2 regions of the Amycolatopsis sp. CFH S0740 genome follow, and region 2 is predicted to be linked to the other one. Evidence: riboswitches for the same ligand, from Rfam matches in the RefSeq annotation. Region 2 holds a riboswitch; the other holds the start of a gene.
What was found. A riboswitch is a leader RNA that binds a small molecule or an ion and turns the genes downstream of it on or off. The one in region 2 is predicted to bind thiamine pyrophosphate.
Positions count from the first base shown of each region.

Region 1: linked by a shared signal. The riboswitch ahead of EIZ45_RS30090 (thiamine ABC transporter substrate binding subunit) and the one ahead of thiC (phosphomethylpyrimidine synthase ThiC) in region 2 are both predicted to bind thiamine pyrophosphate.

Region 1 covers NZ_SDLS01000021.1:84,793-92,196, forward strand. Annotated here, with positions in the region: gene EIZ45_RS30080 (GlxA family transcriptional regulator) at 1-826, shown strand, start outside; gene EIZ45_RS30085 (4a-hydroxytetrahydrobiopterin dehydratase) at 1,368-1,658, opposite strand; TPP riboswitch at 1,683-1,794, shown strand; gene EIZ45_RS30090 (thiamine ABC transporter substrate binding subunit) at 1,826-2,893, shown strand; gene EIZ45_RS30095 (iron ABC transporter permease) at 2,869-4,506, shown strand; gene EIZ45_RS30100 (ABC transporter ATP-binding protein) at 4,506-5,513, shown strand; gene EIZ45_RS30105 (ABC transporter permease) at 5,523-6,401, opposite strand; gene EIZ45_RS30110 (ABC transporter ATP-binding protein) at 6,398-7,402, opposite strand; gene EIZ45_RS30115 (outer membrane lipoprotein carrier protein LolA) at 7,399-7,404, opposite strand, start outside.
Region 2 covers NZ_SDLS01000002.1:86,926-94,329, reverse strand. Annotated here, with positions in the region: gene EIZ45_RS03700 (MarR family winged helix-turn-helix transcriptional regulator) at 1-156, shown strand, start outside; gene thiD (bifunctional hydroxymethylpyrimidine kinase/phosphomethylpyrimidine kinase) at 153-986, opposite strand; gene EIZ45_RS03690 (phosphatidylinositol-specific phospholipase C domain-containing protein) at 1,099-2,106, shown strand; gene EIZ45_RS03685 (hypothetical protein) at 2,103-2,306, opposite strand; gene thiD (bifunctional hydroxymethylpyrimidine kinase/phosphomethylpyrimidine kinase) at 2,323-3,147, opposite strand; gene thiC (phosphomethylpyrimidine synthase ThiC) at 3,144-4,787, opposite strand; TPP riboswitch at 4,781-4,913, opposite strand; gene EIZ45_RS03670 (peptide deformylase) at 5,041-5,607, opposite strand; gene EIZ45_RS03665 (DUF3263 domain-containing protein) at 5,747-6,055, shown strand; gene EIZ45_RS03660 (LytR C-terminal domain-containing protein) at 6,052-6,714, shown strand; gene EIZ45_RS03655 (AAA family ATPase) at 6,866-7,404, opposite strand, start outside.

The DNA of each region.
Region 1 (7,404 bases), on a different contig from region 2:
CGGAGTGCGCGTCTTGCCCGACGTGACGTTCGCTGAGCTGGGGAGAAAGGCGATCGACACGTTGATCGTGCCCGGGGCCGTGACGACGGGCGGCAAAGGCGAGGTCGTCGCTCAATGCGACCCGGCCGTGGTCGAGCAGGTGCGCAGGATGGCTGGGCGGACGCGCCGGGTGGCGTCCGTCTGCGTCGGCGCGCACATCCTGGCGGCGGCGGGGCTGCTCGACGGCAAACGCGCCACTACGCACTGGTCGACGGCCCGGCAGCTGGCCGCGGAGCATCCCGAGGTGACGGTCGACGCGGATCCGATCTTCATCCGCGACGGGTCCGTGTGGACGGGTGCCGGGCTGAGCGCCTGCCTCGATCTCGCGCTGGCACTGGTAGCCGACGATTTCGGTCCGGAATCAGCCTCGCGGGTGGCTCGTCAGCTGGTGATGTTCCTGCGCCGGCCAGGCGGGCAGAGCCAGTTCAGCGTGTCGCTGGAGCCCGCGTCCGCGACCCGGCGGGTCGACGAGCTGCGGCAGTACATCGCGGCCCACCTCGCGGATCCGCTGACCGTCTCCGACCTCGCCGCGCACGCGCATGTGACGGACCGCCAGATCACGCGCGTGTTCAAGGCGGAGCTGGGGATGACCCCTGCCGCCTACGTCGAGCACGCCAGGGTCGAGGCCGCGCGGCATCGCCTGGAGACGACCGACGAGACGTTGTCGCGGATTGCCGGGACGTGCGGGTTCGGCACGGTGTCGACGTTGAACCGCTCTTTCCGGCGGACGCTGAACACGACGCCCAGCGAGTACCGGGAGCGGTTCCGGCTCGTCTCGAACGCCTGACCCGCGCCGGGGCAATTTCGGCGAACGTCCTACTCGCCCCGGTCACCCGGCAAAGATGCACCGGTGCGGATCGTTCTCTACGCCGTCTGGGGCGCTTCGGTCGTGGTCGGGCTCATCGGAATCGCCATGTTCTGGTTCATCCGGATGTTCCCGCTGCCGTGAACCGGCCGGGGCTCAGCCGAGCAGGCCGAGCACCACCATCGACAGGAGGACGACAGCGGTCGAGAACACCGCGACCCACGTGCGCTGTGCGGCGGTGAGCTGGGCGGATGTGCTGTTCATGGCGAGTCCTAGCGGGGCGAGTGCCGATGATTCCGCTGGGATAGCGCCTTGATCTAGCTCACTGTTACCGCTTGTGATCAAGGTCACGTCGGTTGCGCGCGGTGTGCCACAGCACGCCTCCCGCGGCGGCCACCATCAGGCCGAACGAACCCATTCCCACTACGAGTGCCTGGACCATGAGGCCTCCTTCCGTCGCGTCTGTCCGGAAGACGCGCGAAGGGGCCGTTCATGTTGCCAGGGTTGCCGACATCACACCTGGTCAGCGGGCCGCCAGTACCTCGTCGATCTGGCGGGCCAGCGCGAAATCGCGTTCGGTCAGGCCGCCGAGGTAGTGGGTGCTGAGGCGGAAGGTCAGGGTGCGCCAGCGGATGTCGATGTCCGGATGGTGGTCGGCTTCCTCGGCCAGTTCGGCCACCCGGCCCACCACCTCGATCGCCGCCGGGAAGGACGGGAGTTCGACCGTCCGCACGATGACGGCGTCCTCGCGTTGCCACTCCGGGACGGTGCCTAGGGCCTCTTCCACCGCTGAGTCGTTCAATAGCTGCGTCATCACTCCATGGTGTCGGCTACGCTGCGGCATTGCCACGGGAGTCCGGTACGCCGGGCTGAGAGGCGGGCCGTCAACCCGCGACCGTTCGCACCTGGATCCGGATCATGCCGGCGTAGGGAGGCCGTATCGCTCTCCCTCATCCGGCGCAGTGCAGGAGGGGAAGAATGATGTCGCGGACCGTCCGCACGGTGGCAGGCCTCGCCGGGGTCTCGATGCTCGCCAGCGCCTGCTCGCTGTCCAGCGGAGACTCGGGCGGGTCGTCCGCGAGCCAGGACCAGCAGACGCCGACCGTCACGCTGGTCACGCACGATTCGTTCGCCGCCCCGCAGGACGTGCTCGACGCCTTCCAGCGCCAGTCCGGGATCAAGCTCAAGATCCTCAAGTCCGGCGACGCCGGCGCGCTCACCAACAAGCTCGTGCTCACGAAGGGCAACCCGATCGGCGACGTCGCGTACGGCGTCGACAACACCTTCGCCTCCCGTGCGCTCAGCGAGGGCGTCTTCCAGCCCTACACCAGCCCGGAGGCCGACCGCGGCCCGCAGCGCTACTCCGTCGACCCGCAGCACCGGCTGGCGGCGGTCGACCTCGGCGACGTCTGCGTGAACATCGACCCGGCGTACTTCGCGAGCAAGGGTCTCCCGGAGCCGAAGAGCTACGACGACCTCGCCGACCCCAAGTACAAGGACCTGACCGTCGCGGAGAGCCCGGCCACCGCGTCGCCGGGGCTGGCCTTCCTGCTCGGCACGGTCGCGAAGTACGGCGAGAACGGCTGGCAGGGCTACTGGCAGAAGCTGAAGGACAACGGCCTCAAGACCGTCAGCGGCTGGGAGGAGGCCTACACCAAGGACTTCTCCGGCTCGTCGGGCAAGGGCCCGCGGCCGATCGTCGTGTCCTACGCCTCGTCACCCGCCGCTGAGCTCGGGGAGGACGGCAAACCGCGTACCAAGGCGCTGCTCGACACGTGCTTCCGCCAGGTCGAGTACGCGGGCGTGCTCACCAACGGCAAGCAGATCCCGCAGGCGCAGAAGGTCGTCGACTTCCTCTTGTCGCAGCAGTTCCAGACGACGGTCGCGGCGAACATGTACGTCTACCCGGCGCGTCAGGGCGTCGAACTGCCGGCGGGCTGGGCTACCGCGGCTCCGCTGCCGCAGGCGCCGGCCACGATGCCCGCGGACAAGGTGCAGGCTGGCCGGGAGAAGTGGATCGGGGAATGGCGCTCGCTCATGGGCGCGTGATCCCCGCGCGCACTGTCGGGCTCACGCTGCTCGGTCTGCTGCCGGTCGCGTTCCTGGTGGTGTTCTTCGCCTGGCCGGTCGTGGCGATCGTCGGCCGGGGGTTTTCCGCGGGCGGCGTCGACACCGTGCTCGGCGACCCGCAGACGTGGCGGCTCGCCGGGTTCACGCTGGCCAGCGCGGCCGCGTCGACCGTGGTCGCGGTGCTCGCCGGGCTGCCGGTGGCGTACCTCCTGGCGCGGGTGCGGCTGCCCGGGGTCGGGCTTGCGCGCACGATCGTGCTGGTCCCGTTCGTGCTGCCGACGGTCGTCGTCGGCTTGGCTTTCCGGGCGATCTGGCCGGACGGCGGCGTGCTGCCGCTCGTCCTGGCCAACGCCTTCTTCAACGTCGCCGTCGTCGCGCGGACGGTCGCCGGGCTGTGGGCGCACCTCGATCCGCGAGCAACCGAAGCCGCGCGGGCACTTGGAGCCTCGCCGTGGCGGGCATTCCGGTCGGTGACGCTGCCCGCGCTCGGCCCGGCCCTCGCGTCCGCTGCCGCAGTCGTGTTTCTGTTCTGCGCCACCAGTTTCGGCGTGGTGCTGATCCTTGGCGGCGGGAGCTACCGGACGCTCGAGACCGAGATCTACCTCCGGACGGTCGACCTGCTCGACCTCTCCGGCGCGGCCGCGTTGTCACTGATCCAGTTCGCCGCCGTGGTCGCCGCGCTGGTGCTCGGGGCGATGGCGCGCCGGAAGCGGGAGAACGCGGTGAAGCTGCGGTCCGCGCAGGTCACCGCACGTCGGCCGCGCGGCGGGGAGTGGTGGACGATCGGTGCCGCGGTCGTGGTGCTCGGCCTGCTGCTGACGCCGATCGTCTCGCTGCTCGTCGAGTCGGTGTCCGGCTCGGACGGATGGAGCCTCGCCGGATACCGGGCGCTCAACACCGTCGGGCAGAACGACGCCCTGCAGGTGTCCGGCTGGATCGCGGCGCAGAATTCGCTCGCCGCGGCCACCGACGCGACGCTGCTGGCGATGGCCGTCGGGCTGGTCGCCAGCGTCGTGCTGGTGGCGCTTCGGCGTTCGCCCGGCGGGCTCGCGCGCGGGATGGGCGAGACCATGGACGTCGCGTTGATGCTCCCGTTGGGCGTGTCCGCGGTGACCGTCGGCTTCGGCTATCTCGTGACGCTCGACGCGCTGCCCGGCGACCTGCGCACGTCGCCGTTGCTCGTGCCGTTCGCGCAAGCCCTGGTGATCATGCCGCTGGTGGTGCGGATGATCCTGCCGGTGCTGCGCGCGGTCGACGTCCGGCTGCGCCAAGCCGCTGCGACGCTCGGCGCGAGCCCGGCGCGGGTGTGGCGGGAGATCGACTTTCCGCTGGTCGCGCGGTCGGTGATGGCCGCGGCGGGCTTCGGGTACGTCGTCGCGCTCGGCGAGTTCGGCGCGACCAGCTTCCTCGCCCGGCCGGACGCGCCGACGCTGCCGGTGGCCGTTGCGACGCTGATCAGCAGGCCGGGGGAGCTGAACAACCAGATGGCGTACGCCTCGTGCGCCCTGCTCATGGTGGTGACTGTGGTGGCGGTGGCGCTGATCGACCGGTTCGGCTCGGTCCGCGGCCGCAGCACAGTCGGGGAGTTCTGATGGCGTTAACGGTACGGGACCTGACTGTCCACTATGGATCGTTCGCTGCGGTCCGCGACGCGCGGTTGGACATCGCCGACGGCGAGGTGCTCGCGTTGCTCGGACCGTCCGGTTCGGGCAAGTCGACGCTGCTGCGCGCGATCACTGGGCTGGAACCGGTGTCGTCCGGTTCGGTTTCGTGGGACGGCACTGATCTCGCCGCGGTGCCGGTGCACAAGCGCGAATTCGGTCTGGTGTTCCAGGACGGACAGCTGTTTCCGCACCGAGACGTCGCCGCGAACATCGCGTTCGGCCTGCGGATGCACGGCGTGCCCCGAGAACGGCACGCGGCACGCGTCGAGGAACTGCTCAAGCTTGTCGGCCTGGAAGGCTACGAACGGCGACGGGTGACCGAGCTGTCCGGTGGGCAGGCGCAGCGGGTCGCGTTGGCTCGTGCGCTGGCTCCGGAACCGCGCTTGCTGCTGCTGGACGAGCCGCTGTCCGGATTGGACGCTGGCCTCCGCGAGCAACTGGCGATCGACCTGGCGGATCTGTTGCGGCGCAGCAAGATCACCGCGCTGCTGGTGACGCACGATCAGGAGGAAGCGTTCACGCTCGCCGATCGCGTGGCGGTGCTCGATGCCGGGGAAATCCGGCAGGAGGGCGCGGTCCGGTCGGTGTGGAACAAGCCGGTGGACGACGACGTGGCGCGCTTCCTCGGCGTCACGACGTTCCTGGACGGCGAGGCGGCCGACGGCGTGGTGCGGACCGCACTGGGCGCCGTCGAACTCTCCGGAGTGGACGACGGTCCGGTGAGGCTCGGACTGCGCCCGCACGGCTTGAAAGTGTCCGCAGAAGGGGTGCCCGGCGAAGTGACCGCGGCGGTGCACCGGCGGGAGCATCTGCGGTTGGTCGTCCGCTGCGGAGAGTCCACTGTGGACGCGATCGCGCCGGCCGGGGCGGATTTCCGGGCGGGCGATCCCGTCCGGCTCGAACCGGATCCGGACGGGATCGCCGTGGTGGGCTGAACCCCCAGGTCAGCCGTCTCGGGTGACGAGGCGTCCGTAGGCCAGCGACAGGCCGACCACGATGTAGCAGGCCGCGCGGACCGCGCCCTCGCCGAACGTCGTCAGCATCATCGGATCCTGGAGCACCGCCGCCGGGGCGATCGTCCAGTCCTTGGTGAGCAGGAACGGGTGCAGCCACTTCAACGAGCTGAGGAAACCGAGGATGGTGAAGACGATGTTCATGGCCAGCACCGAGGCGACCACGAGCATCGGGTGCTCGGTCCAGCTCGACACCGCCAGCGCGACCGCGCCGACCGCCCACAGCTGCAGCACGATCCAGCCGCCGACGAGCAGGATCCGCAGCAGCGCCTCGCCGAGCGACAGCGTGGTGCCCGACAGCGTGAACAGCGAATCCGTGCCGTTGATGATCAACCCGGTGATCACGCCGGTCACGCACATCGAGAGCACCGCGACCACGGACACCGTCGCCACGCCGAACGCCTTGACCGCCAGCAGCCGTCCCCGGCTCACCGGCGCGATGAGCCAGCCGCGCAGCGTGCCGTGCGCGGCCTCGCCGGCGATCGCGTCCGCACCGGCCATCGCGGAGGCGAGCGGCAGCAGCAGCGTGAGCGTCAGGACCATCGCGGCGATCGGCAGTACGAACGCGTTGTTCACCGCGGACGCCAGCAGCGCGCCGCCGCTGTCGTCCGGCGCGTCGCTCCCGGAGCTCTCGCCGACCAGCGTGAGGCCGATCCCGACCACGATCGGCACCAGCGCCAGCAGCCCCAGCACGGCGAGCGTGCGCGGCCTGCGGAAGATCCAGCGCAGTTCCGCGGCGAACAGCCGGAACAACGGCACCGTGTCGTGCCCGGTCCGGCTCACCGGAACGGCGACCGCAGCGGTAGTCATGCGTCCCCCTCGGATTCGTCGCCAGCCGCCGATTCCCCTTCGGTCAGCCGCGCGAACAGGTCTTCCAGCCCGGTCCGCGCCCGGGTCGCCTCGTGCACTTCGACCCCCGCTTGCACGAGCACCTGCAGCACTCGCGGCGCGGGCGTCGCGGTGAGGTCGACGCGGACGCCGTCCGGGGTCAGCCGGGCCCCGATCCGGTTCTCCCGCAACGTTTCCACCGCGTGCTCGGCGTCCGGGGTGCGCACCAGCAGCGCGGCGTTCCCGGATTCCAGCAGATCGGCCAGTTCGCCCTGGGCGACCACCGTGCCGGACTGCAGCACCGCCACATGCGTACAGGTCGCTTCCACTTCGGCCAGCAGATGCGAGGACACCACCACGGTCACGCCGTCGGCGTGCAGATCGGCGATGATACGGCGGATCTCCCTGGTACCCGCCGGATCCAGCCCGTTGGTAGGTTCGTCGAGCACGACCATCCGGCGCGGCACCAGCAACGCGCTGGCCAACCCGAGCCGCTGTTTCATGCCGAGCGAATAGCCCTTGTACCGGCGGCGCGCGGCGGCGGAGAGCCCGACCCGGTCCAGCGCGGCGTCGACCGCGCCGGGGATCGCGGACGACGCCAGCCGCGGTTCGGCCGCGGCGAACCGCAGCAGGTTGTCGCGTCCGGACAGGAACGGGTGGAAGCCCGGCCCCTCGACCAGCGCGCCGACGTCCGGCAGAGCGTGCGCGGATTCCTCCGGCATCTTCCGGCCGAGCAGTTCGACCTCGCCCGCGGTCGGGCGGACGAGCCCGAGCAGCATCCGGATCGTGGTCGTCTTGCCCGAACCGTTGGGCCCGAGCATGCCGAGCACGGCGCCCTCGGGAACGTCCAGGTCCACGTGGTCCACCGCGACTGTGCCGCGGTAGACCTTGCGCACCCCTCGGGTGCGCGCGGCCAGCGGGACCGCCGGGGCGGGCGCCTCCTCGGAGACGCCCGCCCCGGTTTCGACCGCGGTGCTGGTCACTT
Region 2 (7,404 bases):
CGCGCCACCGAGGAAGGCGAACGCCTCGTCTCCGGCGTGCGGTCGACCCGCGTGCAGGAACTCAACCGCCGCCTCGACCGGCTCACGCCCGAGGCTCGCGAGTCGATCATCGCCGCGCTGCCCGCGCTGGAAGCCCTGATCTCCGACGAGGGCTAGCGCTCTTCCGGGGCCAGCCGCCAGAACGCCGACACCGGGCCGACTTTCGCGCCCATCGGGTACGAGTGTTCGACGGCCTGCGACACGAACCACTTGCCGTAGCGCGCCGCCTCGACCACCGGCATGCCTTTGGCCAGCCCGGCGGTGAGCGCGGACGCCATGGTGTCGCCCGCCCCGTGCGTGTGCGGCGTCTGCCAGCGCGGGCCGGGCAGCTCCACGAACGTCGAACCGTCGAAGAGCAGGTCGACGCACTCCGGGTCGGACTGCAGGTGGCCGCTCTTCACGAGCACGTACTTCGGGCCCAGCTGGTGCAGCACGACAGCCGCGGTGTGCATGCCTTCGCGGTCGGTCACGGTCATGCCGGTGAGCAGCCGCACCTCGTCCAGGTTCGGGGTGAGGACGGTGGCGCGCGGCAGGAGTTCGTCGCGCAGCGCGGCGAGGCCGTCGTCGTCGAACAGCGACTGGCCGGTCATCGCCGCGGCCACCGGGTCGACCACGAACGGGATCGCGCCGTCGCGCCCGATCCCGGCCTTGTCGCAGGCCGCCGCGACCGCGTGGATGATCTCCGCGGACGCGAGCATGCCGGTCTTCGCCGCGCCGACGCCCATGTCCGCCGCGACCGCCTCGATCTGCCCGGCGACGATGTGCGGCGGGAGGTCGGCGCGGTCGTGCACGCCGAGCGTGTTCTGGACGGTGACCGCGGTGACCGCGACCAGGCCGTGCACCCCGCAGGTGAGGAAGGTCCGCAGGTCCGCCTGCAGTCCGGCGGCCCCGCCGGAATCCGATCCGGCGATGGTGAGCGCGGAGGGCGGGCTCGGGTTCTCAGTCATGTGCGCGTTCCGACTTCTGGTCTGGTCCATTGAGGCAACTGTGCTTCATTCACAGTCCACCACGATGGCACAGTAAACGTTCGTGCTGGTCCCCGTGACGAAGGAGACATCAGTGAAGCTCGCCGCGGCCGGTCTCCTGCTCCTGTCCACGCTGGCGGTACCGGGGGTCGCCAGCGCGGACAGCCCCCAGCTTTCGCACGTGACCACGGTCGGCGTGCACAACACCTACGACCCGGCCGCGTACCCGTACCTGGCGCAGGCGCTGGACAACGGCTCGTCCCTGCTCGAACTCGACGTCTGGCCGGACTTCTTCACCCACGAGTGGAAGGTCAGCCACTCCAACCCGCTGGGCAACGGCAACAACTGCGTCGACGCGCACACCGCGGCCGACCTTTACTCCGGCGGGACCAACAAGGACCTCGAATCGTGCCTGGACGACATCCGGATCTGGCTCGGCGCCCATCCCGGCCGCGGGCCGCTCACGGTGAAGATCGAAATGAAGACCGGTTTCTCGGCGAATACCGGCCTCGGTCCGGCCCAGTTGGACGCCGCGTTCCGCGACCACCTCGGCGACGCGGTGTTCAAGCCCGCGGATCTGCTCGGCAGCCACGCCACGCTGGATGAAGCGTCCAAAGCGGACAACTGGCCGACGCTGGACGCGTTGCGGGGCAAGGTGCTCACCGAGATCATCCCCGGCACTGTCGAAGAAGGAAACCCGACCGACACGCTGCACACCGATGTCGAGTACGTCCGTTACCTGCTGGACCAGAAGGCGGCCGGGAAGCTGAATTCGGTCCAGATCTTCCCGACCGTGCACGGTGCCGCCGGCGGCGATCCACGCGACAAATACACCGCGGAGCAGAAACCGTGGTTTGTCGTTTTCGACGGAGACGCGAGCGAATGGCTCGCGAAGGCCGGAATGTCCTGGTACGACGAAAACCACTACTACGTGGTGATGACGGATGCCCAGAACGTCGCGCCGGCCATCGACGACCACAACCCGACCGTCGACCAGGCGACCCAGCGCGTCGCCGAACTGGCCAAACAGCACGCGTCCGTGGTGACGTCCGATTGGACCGGCCTCACGACCGTGCTGCCAACGGTGGATTCGCGCGGCTAAAACCGCGGCGGCGGCTTCAGCACCGACATCCGGTATTCGTACACCGCTTGCGCTTCGGCGATCCCCGGCCGCGGCGTGACGCCCGATTTGCGGATCGTTTTGACCGCCGAAGCGGTGCGGTGCTCGGTGACCAGGCCGTCGACCTCGTGCTGCACCTCAAGCGGCAGCCGCGCCCACAATGCTTCCGGTGTCTCGCTCATCCGGCCAGTGTCGCATTCACTGCGGATTCGCGAGCCGCCAGAACGGGGAAACCGGGCCGACCCCGGCACCGAGCGGATACGCCTCCTGGACGCAGCGTTCGATGAACCGTTTCGCCTCCGCGACCGCGGTGGGCACGTCCGCGCCCTTCGCGAGCGACGAGGTGATCGCGGACGCCATGGTGTCGCCGCCGCCGTGGGTGTTCTCGGTGTCGATGCGCGGTCCGCTCAACTCGATGACCGCCGAGCCGTCGGTGAGCAGATCGACGCAGTCGGCGGCGTCGTAGAGGTGCCCGCCCTTCACCAGAACCCACTGGGAACCGAACTCCAGCAACGCTTCCGCGGCGGCGCGCTGGCTCTTCGCGTCGGTGACTGTGACGCCGGTCAGCAGCCGGACCTCGTCGAGATTCGGCGTGATGAGCGTGGCGCGCGGAAACAGTTCCGTGCGGATCGCTTCCAGCGCTTCTTCGCGGAGCAGCGCGTGGCCGGTCATCGACGCGGCCACCGGGTCGACCACGAACGGAGTGTCCGTGGCGCGTCCAATGTGGACTTCGTCCAGCGTTTTCGCTACTGCCTGAATGATGTCCGCGGTAGCGAGCATGCCGGTCTTCGCCGCGTTGACGCCCATGTCCTCGGCGACCGCTTTGATCTGCGCGGTGACGACGTCGACCGGGATCTCGGAAAACCCTTGCACGCCCAGCGAATTCTGCACCGTGACCGCGGTGAGCGCGACCAGGCCGTGCACGCCGTTGGCGAAGAACGTGCGCAGATCCGCCTGCACGCCCGCACCACCGCCGGAATCGGATCCGGCGATGGTGAGGGCGGTACGAGGGGTGACTGTCACTGGTTGACCACGGGCAGGTAGACCTTGTTGCCCTGCTCGGAAAACTCCGCGGACTTCTCGGCCATGCCCGCCTCGATCGCCTCCACAGAGGACAGACCGTGCTCCTCGGCGTACTTGCGCACGTCCTGGGTGATCCGCATCGAACAGAACTTCGGCCCGCACATCGAGCAGAAGTGGGCTGTCTTCGCCGGTTCCGCGGGGAGCGTCTCGTCGTGGAAGGACCGCGCGGTGTCCGGGTCGAGCGACAAGTTGAACTGGTCGTTCCACCGGAATTCGAAGCGGGCCTTGGACAACTCGTCGTCCCAGTCCTGCGCGTACTGGTGGCCCTTGGCGAGGTCGGCGGCGTGCGCGGCGATCTTGTAGGTGATCACGCCGGTCTTCACGTCGTCGCGGTTGGGCAGGCCGAGGTGCTCCTTCGGCGTGACGTAGCACAGCATCGCCGTGCCGTACCAGCCGATCTGCGCCGCGCCGATCGCCGAGGTGATGTGGTCGTATGCCGGGGCGATGTCCGTGGCGAGCGGGCCGAGCGTGTAGAACGGGGCCTCGCCGGTGAGCTTTTCCTCCAGCTCAACGTTTTCCTTGATCTTGTGCATCGGCACGTGGCCGGGGCCTTCGATCATCACCTGCACGTCGTGCTCGCGCGCGATGTGCGTCAGCTCGCCGAGGGTTTCCAGTTCGGCGAACTGGGCGCGGTCGTTGGCGTCCGCGATCGAACCGGGACGGAGGCCGTCGCCGAGGGAGAACGTGACGTCGTACTCGCGCAGGATCTCGCACAGCTCGGAGAAATGCGTGTACAGGAAGGATTCCTGGTGGTGCGCGAGGCACCAGGCGGCCATGATCGACCCGCCGCGGCTGACGATGCCGGTGACCCGGCGCGCGGTGAGCGGGATGTAGCGCAGCAGCACGCCCGCGTGCACCGTCATGTAGTCGACGCCCTGCTCGCACTGCTCGATCACGGTGTCGCGGTAGATCTCCCAGGTGAGCTTTTCCGGCTCCCCGTTGACCTTTTCCAGCGCCTGGTAGATCGGCACGGTGCCGACCGGGACCGGCGAGTTGCGCACGATCCACTCGCGCGTCTCGTGGATCCGCTTGCCGGTGGAGAGGTCCATGATCGTGTCGGCTCCCCAGCGGGTGGCCCACACCATCTTGTCGACCTCTTCCTCCACAGAGGACCAGACGGCCGAGTTTCCCATGTTGGCGTTGATCTTCACCAGGAAGTTCTTGCCGATGATCATCGGCTCGGTCTCCGGGTGCTTGCGGTTGACCGGAATCACCGCGCGACCGCGGGCGACCTCGTCCCGCACGAACTCCGGAGTGCAGCGTTCGCGCGCGGCGATGAACTCCATTTCCCGGGTGATGACCCCGGCTTTGGCCCAGCCGAGCTGGGTGTTGTGCTCCCGTCCGTCAGCCCAGCCGGAGCGGAGCGGGTGCAGTCCATTGTGGACATCGATGTTCGCGTCCGGATCGGTGTAGGGGCCGGACGTGTCGTACACGTCGAAATGCTCCCCGTTCGACAGGTCGATCCGCCGCGCCGGAACCCGCAGTCCGGATTCGGTGCGGTGGTAGACCTTCCGCGAGCCGGTGATCGGCCCGGTGGTGACGGACGGGGCGATGGCACCCTGGTTTTCCAGCGTCGTCAACGACGTTCACTCCCTACGCCGGCATTACCCGGTCAGGTTCATGCGGTCGGTGACGCCGGGTGTCCGCGAGATGGACACCAGCCACCCTCTCAGCCCGCCAAGGCGCGAGCTCCCGCGTTGCATTCGGTTGAGGTTGCTTGTCCGACGATGCCATGCGGTGTCGGGTTGACACAACCCTCCCGCCCGTCTGGCCGAAGCACAACGAAGGCCTCCCCGGTGATTTCGGGGAGGCCTTCGGGGAATTCGGCGCGGGTCAGGCGTCCGCGGGTTCCTTGGGCGGCAGCCAGGTCAGGCCGGGAACGCCCCACTTGTTTTTCTTGAGCATCTTCTTCGCCGCGCGCGCGTGGCGGCCGACGAGCCGGTCCAGATAGATGAACCCGTCGAGGTGATCGGTCTCATGCTGCAGGCACCGCGCGAAGTAGCCGGTGCCCTCGACCTCGATCGGATTTCCCTCGACGTCGAATCCGGTCACCTTCGCCCACGAGGCGCGCCCGGTCGGGTACGACTCGCCGGGGGCCGACAGGCAGCCCTCCCAGTCGTCGTCCGGGTCCGGCATGGTCTCCGGGATCTCGGAGGTCTCGAGCTTCGGGTTGACCACCACGCCCTTGTGCTCGACGCCCTCGTCGTCCGGGCAGTCGTATACGAACACTCGCAGGTCGAGCCCGATCTGGTTGGCCGCGAGGCCGACGCCCTCGGCCGCGTACATGGTCTCGAACATGTCCTCGACGAGAGTGGCGAGTTTGTCGTCGAACTCGGTGATCTCGCGCGTGGGCTGGTGCAGCACGGGTTCGCCGGCGATGCAGATGGGGTGGACGGTCACGGACGCCGAGTTTAGTCGGACCCTTCTGGTACACCTGGATCGGACCGTGACGCGCCGTGTCGGATGCCCATGTCGAGCATGGGTTCCGTGGTTCAATGACGCCCGCGGAAGGACTGCCGACACCGATTGCGAGGACCGCATGGACGCCGCGGAGTCGATGGCTGAAAACCAGCCGTCGCCGCCGGAGAATGTCGGTGGCCTGACCGAACGCGAACTGGACATCCTCGCGTTCGAGCGGCAGTGGTGGCGCCACGCCGGGGCGAAGGAGAACGCCATCCGGGAGCGCTTCGGACTGTCCTCCACCCGTTACTACCAGTTGCTGAACACGCTGCTGGCCAAGCCGGAGGCCGTCGCGGCCGATCCGATGCTGGTCAAGCGGCTGCGTAAAACGCGCGCCGCCCGTCAGCGCAAACGCGGGGCCCGGCGGTTGGGGATCGAGCTGTCATGAGCGTCTTCTCGGGACTGTCCCGGCCGTTGAAGGCCGCGGGGGTCGCGCTGATCGGGGTAGCGGTCGTCGCCGCCGTCATCGGCGGGGTCACCGTGCTCAACACGAGCGGCGACCAGAACGCCGGGCCGAGCACGTCCGGCGAGCCCAGCGCGCCCGGCGGATCGTCGTCCGCGCCGTCCTCGTCCTCCTCCTCGGCGCCCAGCTCCGCGCCGTCGTCGCCCGCCTCGTCGGCACCGGCCTCGTCGTCCGCCGCTTCGTCGGCGCCGGCGTCGGGCCAGCCAGGGCAGCCCGGCGGCCAGCCGGGCCAGCAGCCAGGGCAGCCGGGCCAGGCGGGTCCGGACCAGCAGGCCTCGAACAAGTGGGTCACCCTGCGGGTCTACAACAACTCGCTGATCAAGCACCTCGCCGAACAGGCCGCCGCCGACTTCCGCGGTTCGGGCTGGAACGTCGCCGAGGTCGGCAACTACTCGCAGGGCAACATCCCGACCACCACGGCCTACTTCCGGCCGGGCACCGACGAGGAAGCCGCCGCGAAACAGCTGGCCAAGGAGTTCGGCTTCCAGGCCCAGCCCCGGTTCGACGGCATCCAGAACTCGAGCCCGGGCGTCATAGTGATCATCACGAAGGACTATCGGCCCGGCGGCCACCAGGGCAGCTGACCCGGTTCGTGACAGCCCGCGCTACGGCGCGGGCTTTGTCATGTCTGCCGGGCCCGGCGCTCGGCTGCGCTCGAGGTACGTGAGGGGAACCCTGCGGGAATCAGATTCCGTCAGGGTTCCCCTCACGTACAGCTCGGTTGCGGAGGCGTCCTCAGCGTTCCTGCTGCGCCTGCGCGTAAGCCTCCAGCGTCGCCAGCTGCGCGGCGTCCAGCGAGGGCCGCACCGCCTCGCGTGCCTTGTCCAGATGCGCCGCAGTCACCTCGCGTGCCTCCAGCGACTCGCGCATCGCGGTCAGCGCGGCCTCTCGGATCAGCGCGGCGCAGTCGGCGGCCGAGTAGCCCTCCAGTGCCGCCGCGGTGGCCGCGAGGTCCACATCGGACGCGAGCGGGGTGTGCTTCGCCGTCGCGGCGAGGATCGCGGCGCGGGATTCGGCGTCCGGCGGCGGGACGTAGATCCGCCGCTCCAGCCGTCCGGGTCGCAGCAGCGCCGGGTCGACCAGTTCCGGCCGGTTCGTCGCGCCCAGTACGACGACCTCGCGCATCGGCTCGACGCCGTCCAGTTCGGTGAGCAGCGCGGCGACCACGCGGTCGGCCACGCCGGAGTCGGACGACTGGCCGCGGCGCGGGGCGAGCGCGTCGATCTCGTCGAGGAAGATCAGCGAGGGGGCGGCGTCGGCGGCCCGGCGGAAGA